Regions from separate parts of the Actinoplanes sp. GCM10030250 genome, predicted to be linked through region 1. Evidence: riboswitches for the same ligand, from Rfam matches in the RefSeq annotation. Region 1 holds a riboswitch; each other region holds the start of a gene.

Region 1 (3,904 bases):
GATGGCGCAGCAGAACCTGATGACCGCTGTCGACGCCTGTAAGCGGCATCCCGACCTGGCTCGCAAGTTCGGCGTCGACGACGAGGAAGCGGCGTCGTGGCGGGACGCGGCGGCGGCGGTTGCCATCCCGTACGACAAGGAACTCGGGGTGCACCAGCAGTGCGAGGGCTTCACCCGGCTCCAGGAGTGGGACTTCGAGAACACTCCGCCGGAGGGCTACCCGCTGCTGCTGAACTTCCCGTACTTCGACCTGTACCGCAAGCAGGTGATCAAGCAGGCCGACCTGGTGATGGCGATGTACATCCGCGGGGACGCGTTCACGCCGGACGAGAAGGCGCGTAACTTCGCGTACTACGACGCGCGTACCGTACGCGACTCTTCTCTGTCCGCCTGTGTGCAGGCCGTCATGGCAGCCGAGACCGGCCACCTGGAGCTTGCCCACGACTACCTGGGCGAAGCCGCCCTGATGGACCTGCACGACCTGCACCGCAACGCGCGGGACGGCGTGCACGTGGCGTCGCTCGCCGGTTCCTGGATCGCGCTCGTCGCCGGCCTGGGCGGCATGCGCGACTTCAACGGTCAGCTCAGCTTCGCGCCGCGACTGCCCAGCCGGATCAACAACCTGGAGTTCTCGCTGCTCTGGCGCGGTCTGCGGCTGCGGGTGAACGTGACCTCCGAGGACGTCACCTACTCGCTGCGCAACGGCGGCGGCTCGGCCCGGCTGACGCTGCTGCACCACGGCAAGGAGACCGAGGTGACCCAGGTGCGCCCGGTGACCATGGCGATTCCGCCGGCGATCCCGGTCGGTCCCGCGCCGTCGCAGCCGGCCGGCCGGGCACCGGTGCGCCGCGCGGTGCACTGACCCCAGCGGAAACGAGAAAGCCCCCGTCCTCGAGGAGGACGGGGGCTTTTCCGTGAGGTTCTAGAGCATCGATACGTGCACGTGGTCCGTGTGGTCACTCGGGCCGCTGTACGAGCGCCACTCGTTCGTCGCCGGGAACCAGATCTGCTTGTACCAGATGACGTAGTAGATGCCGAGCTTGTCGGCGTTACGCACCAGGAACGCGGTCAGGTCGTTGCCGTACCGCATCATGTCGTCGTTGTGCGCAGCCGAGAATCCGCTCTTCTGCAGAGACCAGTCGCAGGCACGGCCCTTGGGGTGCTCGAACGGCCCGCCGTTGCGGTGACAGCCGACGAAGCGTTTGAAGTTGGCCTTGCGCACTTCCTTGTACATGTGGAGGGTGCGCTTCGTCACGCAACCGCTCGTGGTCTCGTCCCTCTCGGTGCACCCCTCGCTGGAGAAACCGCCGCTGGCGTTTCGAGGCGCGGGGGAGGCCTCCTTCGACTTGGCGTCGACGAAGCCCCGGGTGATGGTCTTGTTGATGCCGGTACCGCCGCCCAGCAGGTCGAGCTGCTTGTCGGCGGAGTCCTTCTGCTTCTGCAGGATGGTCAGCTGCTGCTGCTCGTTCTTGAGCTCGGCATCGAGTTTCGTCTTGCTCTCGGTGACCGTGGCGATCGCCTCGTTGAGCTCGTGCAGCTTCTCGTCGTGGAGCTTGTTGATCTCCTCGAGAGAGATCGCCTTGCTCATGAAGTCGTTCGACGAGCTGGCCTGGAGCAGGAAGCCGACGGCGCTGAGGTTGCCCGTCTGATACTGCTGCCGCGCGATCGAGTTGACCTCGGGAATCAGAGCGTCCCGGCGGCTCTCGGCGGCCTTGATGTCACCGGCCAGTTTCTTCTGGTTCTTCCGGGATTCCGCGACGGCACCCTTCGCGGCGACATAGCGCCGGTTGGTCGACTCCATCGCTGTGGATAAATCGGCGTTGCCCTCCTCCTCGGCGGTCGGCGAACTACCTCCCGGGGCCGCGGACGCCGATGTGGCGGGTGACACAAACAGTGCCGTAGCCACGAGGGGCGCCAGCGCAAGCGTCAGCCACCGGCGGGGACTTGCGGTCATCAACCGTTCCTTCCTTGTCACCGCCGACCGAGTTAGCTGACGGGTTCGGGACGGAAGCAATCCCTACCGCATACTGCGGATTCACCCCAGTGACCTGGTTCCCCGGCTCGCCTTTCGGGCGATTGGGCGGCGGCCTGCCGGCAACTCGGGGGCGGTGCCGTCCTGGCAGGACCGGAGTGGAGTTTACCCGAGATATCGCCGCGCATCAGGTCCCAAGGAACCGCGAAAATTGTTACCTGTCAACGACTTTCTGTAATCGCATCACTTCATGTGGTGATGCAATTGCGCTGCGTACGAGAACTGTCGATCTGTCGATGCAGTGGGTATGGTCGGAGCCGGTTCCCGCCAGGGGGCCGCCGCCTAATCGCCCTCGTGGCGAGCCGGGGAACCACATTTCCCCATGGGGTGAATCCGCGTTCGCGGTAGGGATTTCCTTCGTCCCGAACCCGTCAGCTAACCCGGCCGGCGGCCGACGGAAGGAAATGCCAGTGCAGGATCAGACTGCGCGGCGATTGGCAGCGGTCATGGCGCTGCTCGTCGCCGTGTGCGGGCTGGCCGTCGCCGCGTCGCCGGCCACCGCGGCCCCCCGTCCCCTCGCCGCGCCGGGTGAAAACGGCGACGACGGTGAGGGCGGTTCCAAGTCCCTCATCGAACAACTCGAAGACGCCTCCAGCGGTTACGTCAAGGCCAAGGCGAGTCTGAAGAAGTCCAAGCAGCAGCAGACCGACCTGACCGCCGAACTCAAGCGCCTCGACGCCGCGCTCGGCCCCCAGCAGGACGCCCTCGACGAGATCGCGCAGCAGGCCTACACCTCGGGCCGGATGGGCACGTTGTCCGCCCTGGTCACCGCGAACTCGACGGACAGCTTCCTGGACCGGGTCGAGACACTGGCCACCGTGGCGGCTCAGCAGAACGCCGCGATCGCCGACCTCAAGACCACCCGCAGCGACCAGCAGCGGGCCAAGATCGCCATCGACACCGCCGTCCGCGACCAGCAGAAGCAGGTCAATGTGATGGCCAAGCGCAAGACTCAGGCCGAGACCGCGCTGAAGAAGGCCAACCAGGGCGCGGACGCCGGCCAGTCGGGTGACGGCGGCGGCAGCGCCTCGGCCGACCCGGCGCCGAGCAACGCCGGCAACGGCTGCTCCGAGGACGACCCGACAAGCGGCGGCTGTATCACCCCGCGCACGCTGCACGCGCTGAAGCAGGCGAAGTCGGACGGCTTCACCCGGTATGTGCACTGCTTCCGCGAGCAGAACAGCGGTGAGCATCCCAAGGGCCGGGCCTGTGACTTCGCCGCCGACAAGAGTGGTTTCGGCGGCGATGCCACGGGTGCGAGCAAGACGTACGGCAACAACCTGGCGAACTACTTCATCAACAACGCCGAGAAGCTGGACGTGCTCTACGTCATCTGGTTCCGGCGGATCTGGCTACCGAGCAGCGGCTGGAAGTCCTACAGCGGGGCGGGTGGCGACCCGTCCAGCGACCACACCAACCACGTGCACCTGTCGGTGAACTGAGCCGGTGAACTGATCGCGCGGTACGAGGCCTACTTACGCATGTAGGCCTCGTACTCGCGCAACACCTCGTCGGTCGGCCCGTCGGCCCGGATCTCGCCGGACTCCAGCCATATGCTGCGGTCGCAGGTGTCCCGGATCGACTGCTCGCTGTGGCTGACCAGGAAGACCGTGCCGGCCTCGGCACGCAGCTCACGCACCCGCGCCTCGCTGCGGCGGCGGAACTTGGCGTCACCGGTGGCGAGGGCCTCGTCGATGAGCAGGACGTCGTGCTGCTTCGCGGCGGCGATGGAGAAGCGCAGCCGGGCGGCCATGCCGGAGGAGTAGGTCCGCATCGGCAGCGAGGAGAAGTCGCCCCGCTCGTTGATGCCGGAGAACTCGATGATGCCGTCCTTCTTCGTCTTCACCTCGGCCGGTGACATGCCCATCGCCA
Region 2 (3,904 bases), on a different contig from region 1:
ACAGGAACTCCTCGAACGTCACCAGCCGCTCCCTTCCGTCCCTCGTGACGCGTTCGGCCGCCGGAAACGTGGAGTGGGGTCGCGGTGAAAAATCCCCGCGGACCATAGTGACCTGATGACCATCGAGATCGACATCCGCTCGGACGACGGGCGGACGGTGCACGCCTACAGCTGGGGCGACGGTGACCGGGTGGTGATGTGGCATCACGGCACGCCGAACGTCGGCTCGCCTCCCCAGCCCCTGTTCGCCGCGGCGACCCGGCTCGGGGTGCGGTTCCTCTCCTACGACCGGCCCGGTTACGGCGGCTCGACCCCGCTGCCCGGCCGGGACATGGCCTCGGCCGCCGGCCTGGCCGCGACGGTGGCGGACGCGTTCGGCGTGGCGCGGTTCGCGGTGCTCGGCCACTCCAGCGGCGGCCCGCACGCGCTGGCCTGCACGGCGCTGCTGCCGGACCGCGTGACGGCCGCGGCGAGCATCTCCGGCCTGGCACCCCGCACGGCCGCGGACCTCGACTGGTTCGACGGGATGGGCCCGGGCAGCCTCGCGACACTGGGCGCGGCGGCGGCCGGGCACGCGGCTGCGACCCAGGGCGAGCCTGATTTCACCCCCGGCGACTGGGCGGCGCTCGACGGCGACTGGGGCTGGTTCGGCAGCGTCGTCGAACCGGCGATGGCCCACGGACCCGCGCCACTGATCGACGACGACCTCGCCAACGCCGGCCCGTGGGGATTCGACCCGTCGACGATCACCGCCCCCGTACTGCTCGTGCACGGCGGCGCCGACCGGGTGGTGCCGAGCTCGCACAGCATCTGGCTGGCCGGGCAGCTCCAGGCCCCGGAGCTGCGGATCGAGATCGGCGAGGGTCACATCTCGGTGCTGCCGGTGCAGGCGGAGCCCGCGCTGGAGTGGCTGAGTCACCATGCGTGAGCCGCCCAGGGACCTCACCGAGGAGGCGGTGATCTCGGCACTGCGCGCCGGGTGGGAGATCGAGGCCGCCACCACGGAGTACCTGCCGGTGGGGGCGGGCAGTCATCACTGGTCGGTACGGGATCGCGGTGGCGCGACCTGGTTCGTGAAGGTGGACGACCTGGGTGCCGTCCCGGCCGGCCGGGAGGCGGCGTTCGACCGGCTGCGCCGATCCCTGATGACGGCGGTCACGCTACGTCGCGAGTCAGGGCTCGACTTCGTCCTCGCCCCGGTCCCGGCGCCGGGTGGGGAGGCCCTGCGGCGGCTTTCTTCACGGTACGGGCTGAGCTTGTACCCACTTCTCGAAGGCTCATCCGGCGACTTCACGCCGCATCCACCCGCCGACCGTCAGGCCCTCGTCGAGATGCTGGCCGCCCTGCACCGGACCGGCTCGTCCACAGCGTCCGACACCGCTTCGTCCCCTTCCCCTCTGTCCCTTCCCGGCCTGTCCCTTCCCGGCCTGTCCCTTCCCGGCCTGTCCCTTCCCCGGCCTTCCTTCCCCGGGCGTTCTGGGCTCGAAGAGGCGCTCCGGGACACGGGTCGCCCGTGGACCGCCGGCCCGTACGCCGAACCCACCCGTGCGGCCCTGACCACCCACACGACCCTGATCCAGAAATGGCTGACCGATTTCGACCAGCTCGCGGAAAGCATCGGCGATCCGGCCCGGTGGGTCCTCACCCACGGCGAACCCCACCCCGGTAACCTCCTGCACACCCCCGGCGGGCTGCTGCTGATCGACTGGGACACGGCCGGAGTCGCGCCACCGGAGCGGGACCTGTGGATGCTCACCTCCGTATTCGCGGAAATGCTGGGCGAGAAACCGAGCGGTGACGATGCCGCCGTCCTCGACCGCTACGCCGAACTGACCGGGCACCAGGCGTCCACGGACGCGCTCGCCTTCTACCGGCTGTGGTGGGTACTCGCGGACATCGCCATCTACACGGACCAGCTACGACGCCCGCACGTGGCGGGTGCCGACCTGGCGGCGTCCCTCAGCTACCTGACGGGCAACCTGCAAGCCAGCTGGTCCTCCACGAGCGACTGACGGCGCCCGTCGCGGTGTTTACCGGCCGGCGCGGCTGCTGGCCGACCGGCGCGGCTGCTGGCCGACCGGCGCGGCTGCTGGCCGACCGGCGCGGCTGCTGGCTGACCGTCGCGGCTGCTGGCTGCCCGGCACGGCTGCTGGCTGACCGGCGCGGCGACGTCCCGGATGATGACGCCATGCCCGGCATCGTCGGCGGGCATGGCGTCGTCGTAGGCGCGGCGTCTCCGGCGGTCAGCCCAGTGGCGTTGGTGGACGCCACACGGCCGCACTGTTCGGTAACGCGCGCTGTCGGATTAGCGGACGCGGATCCGCTGGCCCGGGAAGATCAGGCTCGGGCTGTCGAGCCGGTCCTTGTTCAGCTTGAACAGGGTGCGCCACCCACCGGTGACCTTGTGCTTCTTGGCGATCGAGGCGAGCGTGTCGCCGGAGCGGATCACGTACGTCTTGCCGCTCGGCTTAGCGACCGCCTTCTTCTTGGCCGCCTTGGTGGCCTTGTAGATGCCGGCCTTCTTTCCGCAGGTCGGCCAGGGGCTGAGGCCCCGCTTCGCGTGCAACTTCTTGGCGACCTTGATCTGTTCGGCCTTGGACGCCTTGTCGGCGGTCGGCGCATACTTCCCGCCGCCGTTCGCCTTCCACGTGCTGCGGCTGAACTGCAGGCCGCCGTAGTACCCGTTCCCGGTGTTGATGTGCCACCTGCCGCCGGACTCGCACTTGGCGAGCACGTCCCAGTTGACCTGGCGGGCCGCTGATGCCGGAGTGGCGGGGCCGAGCAGGATGCCGGCTCCGGTCACACCCGCTGTCACCAGACAGAGGGCAAGGCGCGTTCGTCTACCGATCCGAGACATGGATGATCCTCCACGCCTGCGAGGTGAGCTGTCGGGTTCGGGCAGAGTGGCCCGGCCGTCCTCATCACGGCTTCACCCCAAGACGCGGAGTATTCGCGCGCCGGCTTACCTGGGTCCCCCGCTCCTGCCGTCGATTCGTGTCTGTGGACAGCGGCAGGATTCGGCGGTCCATCCACAGTGCCCGCTGTGGCGGGACGGCCCGACGGTAACCACGACAGGGCGTGATCAACCAAGTTTTACACCCGGAATAGTGACGTGCTTCTCAGTATTTGCCCCTTTTGATCTTGTTCGTGCCCTGGAAAGGCAGGCATTCCGGAAAAGGCCCCCCGAGTCGCTCGTCCCACCATCCGGCAGACCACCAAAAGCCCCGATTCCCTCCTTTCGCCAGCCGATCTAAGTCCGATTTACCCGCTTTCGACGAGCGCACCTTTGCCTGATTCACCCCCTTTTGCCGGACGAGCCTTTAACCTCATCCGCCCCTTTCGCCGGGCAAGCCTCAGCTCGATTCACCCTCTCGCCGGCACGCTGGGGCCCCTCTCACCCTCCCTTCTTGATCACGAGCTGGTCGGTGGTGTGCCCGGCGACAAAGTCGAGGTCGGCCTCCCACCCGAGGCCCGGCCCCTCCGGCACGTCGACGAAACCGTCCACGGAGACGATCGGGCGGGTGGTGACGTCCCTGGCGTAGTACTTGTCAGAACCGGACACATCCGACGGCAGGGTGAACCCGGGCAGCGAACTGAGTGCCACATTCGCCGCCCGCCCGATGCCGAACTCGTGCATGCCTCCGCACCACACCGGCATCCCCTCCGCCCGGGCCAGCTCGTGAGCGCGAACCGCCTGAGTCAGGCCGCCCATCCGGGACACCTTGATGTTGAGAATCCGCCCGGAACCCAGCCGCAGCGCCGTGACCAGATCCTCGACATCCTCCACCGACTCATCCAGGCAAACCGGCGTCGCCAGTTCGGCCTGCAACTCCGCGTGCGCTACCAGAGCCCGGGGCGCGAAAGGCTGCTCGATCATCAACAGACCGCATTCGTCCAGTGTCCG
Region 3 (3,904 bases), on a different contig from region 1:
TCGTGAAGTGGCCGTTGCGCTGGGTCTGCTCGCTCGGGCCGGAGCCCGGCTTCGGCAGGATGCGGTCCAGGACGAACCTCGTCGGCGGCAGCGCCAGGCCCAGGACCAGGCCGCCCAGCGCGAACTTGGTGCCGTGGGCGATCACGGGGGAGAGCGCGGAGGTGCCGGCGCTCATCACCTCGCGATAGCGGAAACGGCGACCGTACGCCCAGCCGAGCAGCGCGTTGCTGCGCCGGACGACCCGCGTGTTGTAGGACGCCATGACGAACGGCGCGAGGTGCCCGCGCAGGCTCGGATCCACTTCGGAAGCGGGCAGGGTGAGCATGTCCGGCTGCCGGCCGAGGTCCGGCTCCGCCGCGCGGTCCGGGCTCAGCGAGTACGGGCTGGCCCCGATTTTGCGCAGCTGCCGGTCCTTCTTCATCAGGTCGAGCTGGTGGCGCATCGAATCGATGGTGCCGCCGCTGACACCGCCCTTCATGCTGGTCACCACCAGCGTGGTGTCGGTGAGCTCACCGGCGCCGTCCGCCCGTACCTGCTCATGCAGGACATAAACCCCGATGTCGGACGGGATCGAGTCGAAGCCGCAAGAGTGGACGATCCTCGCCCCGGTGCGTTTCGCGACCTCATGGTTCTCGTCGATGCTGTCCCGTGCGAAAAGGACCTCACCGGTCAGGTCCACGTAGTCGGTACCCGCTTCGGCGCAAACGCGCGCCAGAATGCGGCCGTACTTCGCATAAGGCCCCGCGGTGGTGATGACCACCTTCGTGCGGGCAACCATCGCGGCCAGCGCCTCGGCGTCTGTGGCGTCCGCCACAACGATTGGCCACTGAACACCCAGACGTGAGCGAACCGCCTCCAGTTTCTCCGGCGAGCGCCCGGCCAATGCGATTCGGGTACCCGCCGGGGCGTGCGCGGCGAGGTGCCGTGCTGTCAGGACACCCACGAAACCCGTGGCACCGTAGACGATCACTTCGAACTCGCGGGCTCCATCGCTCATGGCTGCCGATTGTGCACCCTCGGTGGAGTGTCCGCAGCGTCGTGGTTACCAGCTGGTAGGCCAGGCACGAAATTCTGGTGAGTTAGTCACACAAAATAAGATCAAAGCGGCTAATTTGTTGAGAACAAGGTCACCGGTCCCGCGTAGAGGCATGGCCAGCCTCGTCGGGTGGTGGCTACCGTCGGCAGTCCGCAGTGGCGGACACCGTGGCCGGAACGCCGAGTCCTGCCGCCGACCACGGTCTAAGAAACAAAGGCATGGAGCGGGGGACCCAAAAGTTCCTCGGCGCTGATGCGCCTCGGGGTGAAGCCGCAGCACGCGGCCGGGCACCTCTGCCCGAACCCGACAGCTGACCTCGCAGGCGTGGAGGACAACTCATGGTTCAGATCAACAAGCGGGTTCATCGTGCCTTCGGCATGGTTGCTGTGGGGCTTGCCGGGGCTGGGGCTTTCGTGCTGCTCGGGCCCCCCTCCCCCACCTCCGCCGCACCTTCCCGAGCGTCCAGCGTGAACTGGGACGCGATTGCCCATTGCGAGTCCGGTGGCAACTGGCGCATCAACACCGGCAACGGTTACTACGGCGGCCTTCAGTTCAGCCGCGGCACGTGGCGTGCCTACGGCGGCACGAAGTACGCAACCACCGCCAACCAGGCCACCAAGTCCGAACAGATCCTCGTCGCCGAGCGTGTACTGCGCGGCCAGGGCATCGGTGCGTGGCCGCACTGCGGCAGGCGTCACGCCTACACGCCTCAGCCCGTGTCAGCGACGATGCGGAGGGCTTCGGGCGGCGCCACCCGCACTCACGTCGTCCGTCGTGGCGACACCCTCGCCGCTATCGCCCATCGGTACAACGTTCGTGGGGGCTGGCGTGCCCTCTACCGGGCTAATGACGACGTGTTGAAGAGTCCACACCTCCTGTATGCCGGGCAGCGCCTCACGGTGTGAGGGCTGGGTTTTCCTGCCGTCTTGGTTCGCGGTCTCAGTCGGCGGTTGTCGCTGAGGCCGCGACCGTGGCGGTGCTTGGGTCGCGAGGCGCAGGCGCAGGCGTTGGTCGGGCTGGTCGGCTACCGGCGCGCCCTCTGTCGCGTCCCAGATTTTGGGATGAGGGTCGACCTTCCCTGCCCAGCGCCAGATTTTCACGCGCGGCACGGGCGTTCTGGTGAACATGGATGGCTGTCTCGCGGCGCCGGATACAGCACTCACGTTCAGCTGGACCTGGGCCGGCCGGCATGCGAACCGCCGCGGGCCTCCACCCTGACGGGTGCCTGGACCAGTGGGCGCGCACGGTGAGGTTGTGTGAGAGCTGGTTGTTGCTCTGGCGTGGGTAGAAGCGCACGGTCGGGTTGTGTACGAGCCGGCTGTCGCTAGGAGCGGGTGCTCCGGCGTGTGTAGAAGCGCACGGTCGCGTTGCGTGCGCCCCTACCGTCGCTTGCGCCGTCCCTGCCGCCCGCCACCCGCTCCGAAGCGCTGGCATCCCGAAGCGCTGGCATGGCGTTGCAGCGGCGCCGCAAAGCGTGCGCATCGTGATACGCACGCGCGGTGAAGCAACCGCGCGGTGAAGCAACCGCGCGGTGACGCGCGCCGTGAAGCGTTGGCGTGGTGATGCGCTCGCGTCGTGACGCGCGCCATTCCGGGTGGCGAGGCTGCTGTGGCGGCCTCGGTGACCGCTAAGACCTGGCGTGCTCGCATCCAACTGAGCAGGCGTTGCCGAGTGCTGTTGATGGCGTCGATCAGCTGGTCGTTTCCGGTCGGCTTTCAACGCTTTCAACGTTTTCGACGCTCTGGAGGGGTGCGCTGCTCAGGACACCGTCCGCTTGAACCTCTTGGCGTAGGCGTGCGATGTTCACGAACCTCTCGCCGTCGGGCGGGCAGGCGTTGAGCAGGCGCAGGATCATCGTGCAGTACTTGGCCATCGTGTTGCGGCCCGGCATGAAGATCGAAAGCTCGTCGCGCGCCTCCTCCACCCGAACCTGCAGATCCTCCGGCAGGGCCGCCAGCACCTCCGCCGGCGCGTCCACCGGCACCTTGGCCATCCAGAACGGGCCCTCGCCGTCAAGGACACGCCTGTCCTGCTTAGGGCCATCGAGCGCCAGCGTCCGCCATGGCGCACCCCGCACTGTGACGCCGGCGCCCTCCACCGTCTTGACCAGCTCGGCCGCCGCCGACTCGATCATCGTCTCGGCCTCCTCCCACTCCTGCGCGTTACGCCCGATCGGCGTGCCGTGCACCAGCGTGGCCACCACGGTCATCGCCGGCACGTGCCGCATTTGAGCTTCCGGCTGCGTGCCGAAAACCGCACGAGCGGCCTGAATCGCCTCGTCCTGAGCCTGCCGCTGCCGGTGAACTTCGTCGCTGTGCAGGTCAACCAGTGCAGCAGCCCGGTCTGGCTCGTCGAGAGCCTGACGGACGAGCTTGACGCTCATACCGGTGTCCCGCAGAAGAGTGATCAGCATGGCCTGTTCCACCTGCTCGAACGCATAAGACCGATAGCCGGTCCGCTCGTCCACCTCGGCCGGAACGAGCAAACCCTCGGCGTGGTAGAAGCGCAGAGCCTGCGGCGACAGGTGGCACATCTCGCTGAACTCGCTGATCGACAACATGTGAACAGGTTGACCCTTGCAGTAACAGGAAGGGCAAGCCGCCGGACCACTCAGCCTCGCGGGTTGACGAACTCCGGCTGGTCGAGCACCCGCAGCCAGCTGCCGTCCGGCTGCCGCCGCACGACTTGCGCGCGTGCCCCTGACCCGTCCTTGGGCGGTGTGGAAGTCAGTGCCAGATCACCGCTGAGCAGCGTGGGCAGCGGCTCCTCCGGCTCGAACTGCGGCATTTTCGGCAGCAGCTCACCCCAGAGCGCCTGGATCGCCTTGCGGCCGCGCGTCTGGCTGCCCGGTGGGAACGCCATCACGGC
Region 4 (3,904 bases), on a different contig from region 1:
GGTGGACAGCAGGTCGGGGTAGATCCACACGATCCGCAGGGCCTCAGTTGACACGGTCCAACTCCGCTCGGATGTCCTGGAACGCCGTGTAGTTGGCGATCACTTCGAGGCGGCCGGGGGGTACGGCCCGCAACGCCTCGTCGAAACTGAGTACGTGCCGGAACGGCACCTGGTTCACCTCGAGCCGGACGGCGAGGTCATACGCACGGTCACCGGTGATCAGCACGGGGCGGGTGCGCAGCGGTGCGAAATCGACGTCCCACAGCCATGAGGTGTCCAGGCCGTCGGGGTCGCGTGCGTTGATGGAGAGCAGCGTAGGGGCATGATCAGCCATGTCGAACGCCTCCAGCCAGCTGGCCGGGTTCTTCGCGAGCAGCAGCCGGATGTTGCGCCCGTCCCGATCCACCTGTGCGTAACGGCCGGCGATCGACGTCACCCGGGAGAGGCGGGGGAGTGCCTCTATCGGGCGCACCCCGAACTCGGCCGCGACGGCGAGAGCGGTGGCCGCGTTGCCGACGTTGACGCGGCCCGGCAGCTGGAGTTTCACCATGTGCCAGTCGCCGCGCGGGTCGATCACGCCCTCCTCCTCGACCGTCCAGTTCGGCCGGGGGCGGCGCAGCGGGCAGCCGGCGCACCACCAGTCGCCGTTGGCCCGCTCGATCGGGTGGCCGCTCTCCGGGCAGACGAACGAGTCGTCGTGCCAGCGCTGGCCGGCGCTGAACCAGGTGACCTGCGGGCTGGTGCTCGCCGCCCAGACCACCATCGGGTCATCGGCGTTGGCGACCACCCGGATGTCGGGGTGGCCGGCGAGTGCCGCTTTCCACAGCTGCGCCATCATCGCCACCTCCTTCGCCCGGTCCAGCTGGTCGCGGGAGAGGTTGAGCAGCGCCACCACCCGGGGGTTCGTGGCGTCGATGACCTGAGCCAGGTAGTGCTCGTCGACCTCCAGCACGGCGAACGGGGTGTGCCCCTCCTTCGCCAGCGCCGAGGTGTGGCCGGTCGGCATGTTGGCGCCGAACGAGTTGGTGGCGACCCGGCCGAGATAACCGACAGCGGCCGCGGTGAGCCGCGTCGTGGTGGTCTTGCCGTTGGTGCCCGAGACGAGCGCCACGGCCCGGCCCGACGCGAGATGCTTGAGCAGGTCGGGGTCGATCTTGAGGCCGATCCAGCCACCGATCACCGAGCCGTCGCCGCGTCCCGCGGCCCTGGAGAGCGCCGCAGCGGTCTTCGACACGGAGGTCGCGACCTTGGCGATGAGAGGCAATTTCCCGTCCGTCACGCCAGCGAGGGTACCGGACGCGAAGGTTACGACCAGTTGCCAGACCATCAAGATCATCGCACGGTCGGTGTTTTGGCCGGTCCGGGCGTTTCGGTCATGTTGCGAGACGGGGCGAGACTATTTGTGTGTTCTGTTTCACCCGTAACCTTCTACCTTCTGTGCCCGAGTGACCGCATTGAGTAATGGCATTTGTCTCGCGGAGGTAACAAACTGGACATGACCGTTTATGCCAATTACTCAGGGTGACGATGCGCACGGTGACGATCACGCCCGGATTCAGGTAGCAAGGTTGGGCCGGGAGCAACCGCTCACCGGTCGCGCCGGACTGGTTCACGCCGAGCCCTGCCCCGTTCCGGACGGCGCGATCACCCCAAGCACGAAAGCATCAGGCATCAGGGGGCAGGGACGGGGAACCCAATATCGGTCCTCCCGCACCGCGGCATTCCGCGTGGTGCATTGGGGGACCTCGGGGTGAAGCCGCTTCGGCGGCCGGGCAACCTTCCCGCCCGAACCCGACAGCTAACCTCGCAGGCGTGCCGGAGGGAATTCTCTACCGTGCACGAACACAGTTCGCGCCGGGGCCGTCGCATGTCCGTCGGTACCGGCACTGTCGCACTGTCTCTGGGTCTCTGCCTCTGCGCCGGTCAGTTGGTGGCCACTTCGGCCGCTTCTGCCGCCGCTCCCACCCCGGTGGCCGCGGCCGCCGCGGTGAAGGTCACGCCCAAGCTGGCCGCTACCAAGGTCAGCACCCGGAGCCTGAAGTGGGGCTCCACCCTCAAGGTCACCGCCAAGGTGATCGACCCGCGTACCGGCAAGATCGCCAAGGGCACGGTCCGGCTCCAGGGCTACAGCAAGGGCGCCTGGCGGACGTGGGACACCGAGACCGTTCGCAACCAGAACGGGACGGTCACGCTCAGCGCGAAGCCCCAGGCGACCGCGTGGACCCGGACGATCTTCACCGGGAACGGCTTCAACCAGGTGACCACCAATAAGATCAAGGTCTCCGTGAAGGCCAGCGGCGCCAAGGTTCTCGCCGAGGCCAAGAAGCACAAGGGCGCGCTGTACAAGTTCGGCGCGTCCGGGCCGAAGCGTTTCGACTGCTCCGGCTTCACCAAGTACGTCTACAAGAAGGCAGCGGGCAAGAAGCTGCCGCACAAGGCGAACTCGCAGCAGCGGTACGGCAAGTCGGTCGCCAAGAGCAACAAGAGGGTCGGCGACCTGATCGTCTTCCGCAACGGGTCCTACGGCTACCACGCCGGGATCTACGCCGGAAACGGCTACGTGTACGACTCGCCGCACACCGGTGCCCGGGTCGGCAAGCACAAGATCTGGAACAAGAACTATGTGGTACGCCGCCTCGTCGCCTGATTCGGCGCGCGTGGCAAGCACGTAGTAAGCAAGCACGTAGTAAGCAAGCACGTAGTAAGCAAGCACGTAGTAAGCAAGCACGTAGTAAGCAAGCACGTAGTAAGTAGGACAGCGCACGTAGTAGGACATGAGCACAGCGCACCTAAGTAAGTAAGGTGTAGCGCGACGGTGTGGTGGCATCGTCCGCTGAGCAAGAATCGACGCCTGTGGGGCGTGACCCGAGTCCGGGTCACGCCCCACAGGCGTTCCTGCGTTCGGCGGTCCGCCGGCCCCACTTTCCTCCCCGCGACCCTCCCCGAGGCCCCCACTTTCCTCCCCGGCGGGCGAAAAACGGTCCGCGAAGCCCGGAATCGGCGGACTTTTCGGCCCTCGTGCGCCCGATGTCGGAAACCGGACCTCGTTGATCATGCTCTGACCCTCCACTGCGCCCCACCGCCCTTGAACTGGGCTTTCGTCCGCGAAAACGGCTCGCGAGCGTTCGCTTTCGGGTTGCAGGTGGAGGGAAGTGGAGTAGAGTGGAGCGCAGTGGCAGGGCAAGGAAGTTCACCGAGGCCTGCCGGCCCGAGTTGACAGGCGGACCGTCTCCACCGCGAAGGAGCGGGCGCCACGGCAAGGGGGGAAGGGCCGATGTTCCTCGGCACGCACACCCCGCGCCTCGACGAGAAGGGCCGGCTGATCCTTCCGGCGAAATTCCGTGATGAGCTGGCGGGAGGTGTCGTGATCACCAAGGGGCAGGAGCGCTGTCTTTATGTGTTCCCGATGCCGGAATTCCAGCGCATCGCCGGTCAGCTGCGTGAGGCGCCGGTGACGAACAAGGCCGCCCGGGCTTACAGCCGGGTGTTCTTCGCCAGCGCGCACGACGAGGTTCCCGACAAGCAGGGCCGGGTCACCATCCCGGCGCACTTGCGGGATTACGCGAGCCTCGGGCGCGACCTCGTGGTGATCGGAGCCAGCACCCGGGTCGAGATCTGGGACAAGCAGTCCTGGGACGACTACCTCTCGGCCAGCGAGGAAGACTTCGCTGACATCGAGGAGGGGGTGCTGCCCGGCGGACTGTAGGGCGTGGCACCTCGGTGGGCCGCCGGCGCGGCCCGGACGCCACTGCCGCCGTACTGCGAGATCTCCAGCCGCTCCCGCTCCTGGCGCCTCTTCCCCGGCGCCAGGCGCGTGTCCGGGGCCGGGCAAGTCCGGGCCGGGACATGAGCGGATGGGGATCTGGCGGTACGGATGGGCGGCCGGGCCGGTACGGCAGGGAAA

The links. Region 1 has a riboswitch for cyclic di-AMP ahead of ACFQV6_RS12815 (coiled-coil domain-containing protein). Riboswitches for the same ligand answer to the same signal wherever they lie in the genome.
Region 2: linked by a shared signal. The riboswitch ahead of ACFQV6_RS14550 (transglycosylase family protein) and the one ahead of ACFQV6_RS12815 (coiled-coil domain-containing protein) in region 1 are both predicted to bind cyclic di-AMP.
Region 3: linked by a shared signal. The riboswitch ahead of ACFQV6_RS43260 (transglycosylase family protein) and the one ahead of ACFQV6_RS12815 (coiled-coil domain-containing protein) in region 1 are both predicted to bind cyclic di-AMP.
Region 4: linked by a shared signal. The riboswitch ahead of ACFQV6_RS28940 (C40 family peptidase) and the one ahead of ACFQV6_RS12815 (coiled-coil domain-containing protein) in region 1 are both predicted to bind cyclic di-AMP.

What each region holds. Positions count from the first base shown of each region.
Region 1 covers NZ_JBHTDO010000007.1:207,689-211,592, forward strand. The annotation lists gene ACFQV6_RS12805 (glycoside hydrolase family 65 protein) at 1-862, shown strand, start outside; gene ACFQV6_RS12810 (coiled-coil domain-containing protein) at 923-1,954, opposite strand; cyclic di-AMP (ydaO/yuaA leader) riboswitch at 1,959-2,093, opposite strand; cyclic di-AMP (ydaO/yuaA leader) riboswitch at 2,302-2,438, shown strand; gene ACFQV6_RS12815 (coiled-coil domain-containing protein) at 2,437-3,474, shown strand; gene ACFQV6_RS12820 (ABC transporter ATP-binding protein) at 3,504-3,904, opposite strand, start outside.
Region 2 covers NZ_JBHTDO010000009.1:95,611-99,514, forward strand. The annotation lists gene ACFQV6_RS14535 (SigE family RNA polymerase sigma factor) at 1-22, opposite strand, end outside; gene ACFQV6_RS14540 (alpha/beta fold hydrolase) at 116-928, shown strand; gene ACFQV6_RS14545 (phosphotransferase) at 921-2,012, shown strand; gene ACFQV6_RS14550 (transglycosylase family protein) at 2,306-2,815, opposite strand; cyclic di-AMP (ydaO/yuaA leader) riboswitch at 2,856-3,033, opposite strand; gene menC (o-succinylbenzoate synthase) at 3,395-3,904, opposite strand, start outside.
Region 3 covers NZ_JBHTDO010000066.1:18,115-22,018, forward strand. The annotation lists gene ACFQV6_RS43255 (saccharopine dehydrogenase family protein) at 1-997, opposite strand, end outside; cyclic di-AMP (ydaO/yuaA leader) riboswitch at 1,204-1,376, shown strand; gene ACFQV6_RS43260 (transglycosylase family protein) at 1,375-1,941, shown strand; gene ACFQV6_RS43265 (MerR family transcriptional regulator) at 2,727-3,596, opposite strand; gene ACFQV6_RS43270 (YybH family protein) at 3,647-3,904, opposite strand, start outside.
Region 4 covers NZ_JBHTDO010000026.1:56,474-60,377, forward strand. The annotation lists gene ACFQV6_RS28930 (type 1 glutamine amidotransferase) at 1-54, opposite strand, end outside; gene ACFQV6_RS28935 (MurT ligase domain-containing protein) at 44-1,264, opposite strand; cyclic di-AMP (ydaO/yuaA leader) riboswitch at 1,653-1,828, shown strand; gene ACFQV6_RS28940 (C40 family peptidase) at 1,868-2,647, shown strand; gene mraZ (division/cell wall cluster transcriptional repressor MraZ) at 3,275-3,706, shown strand.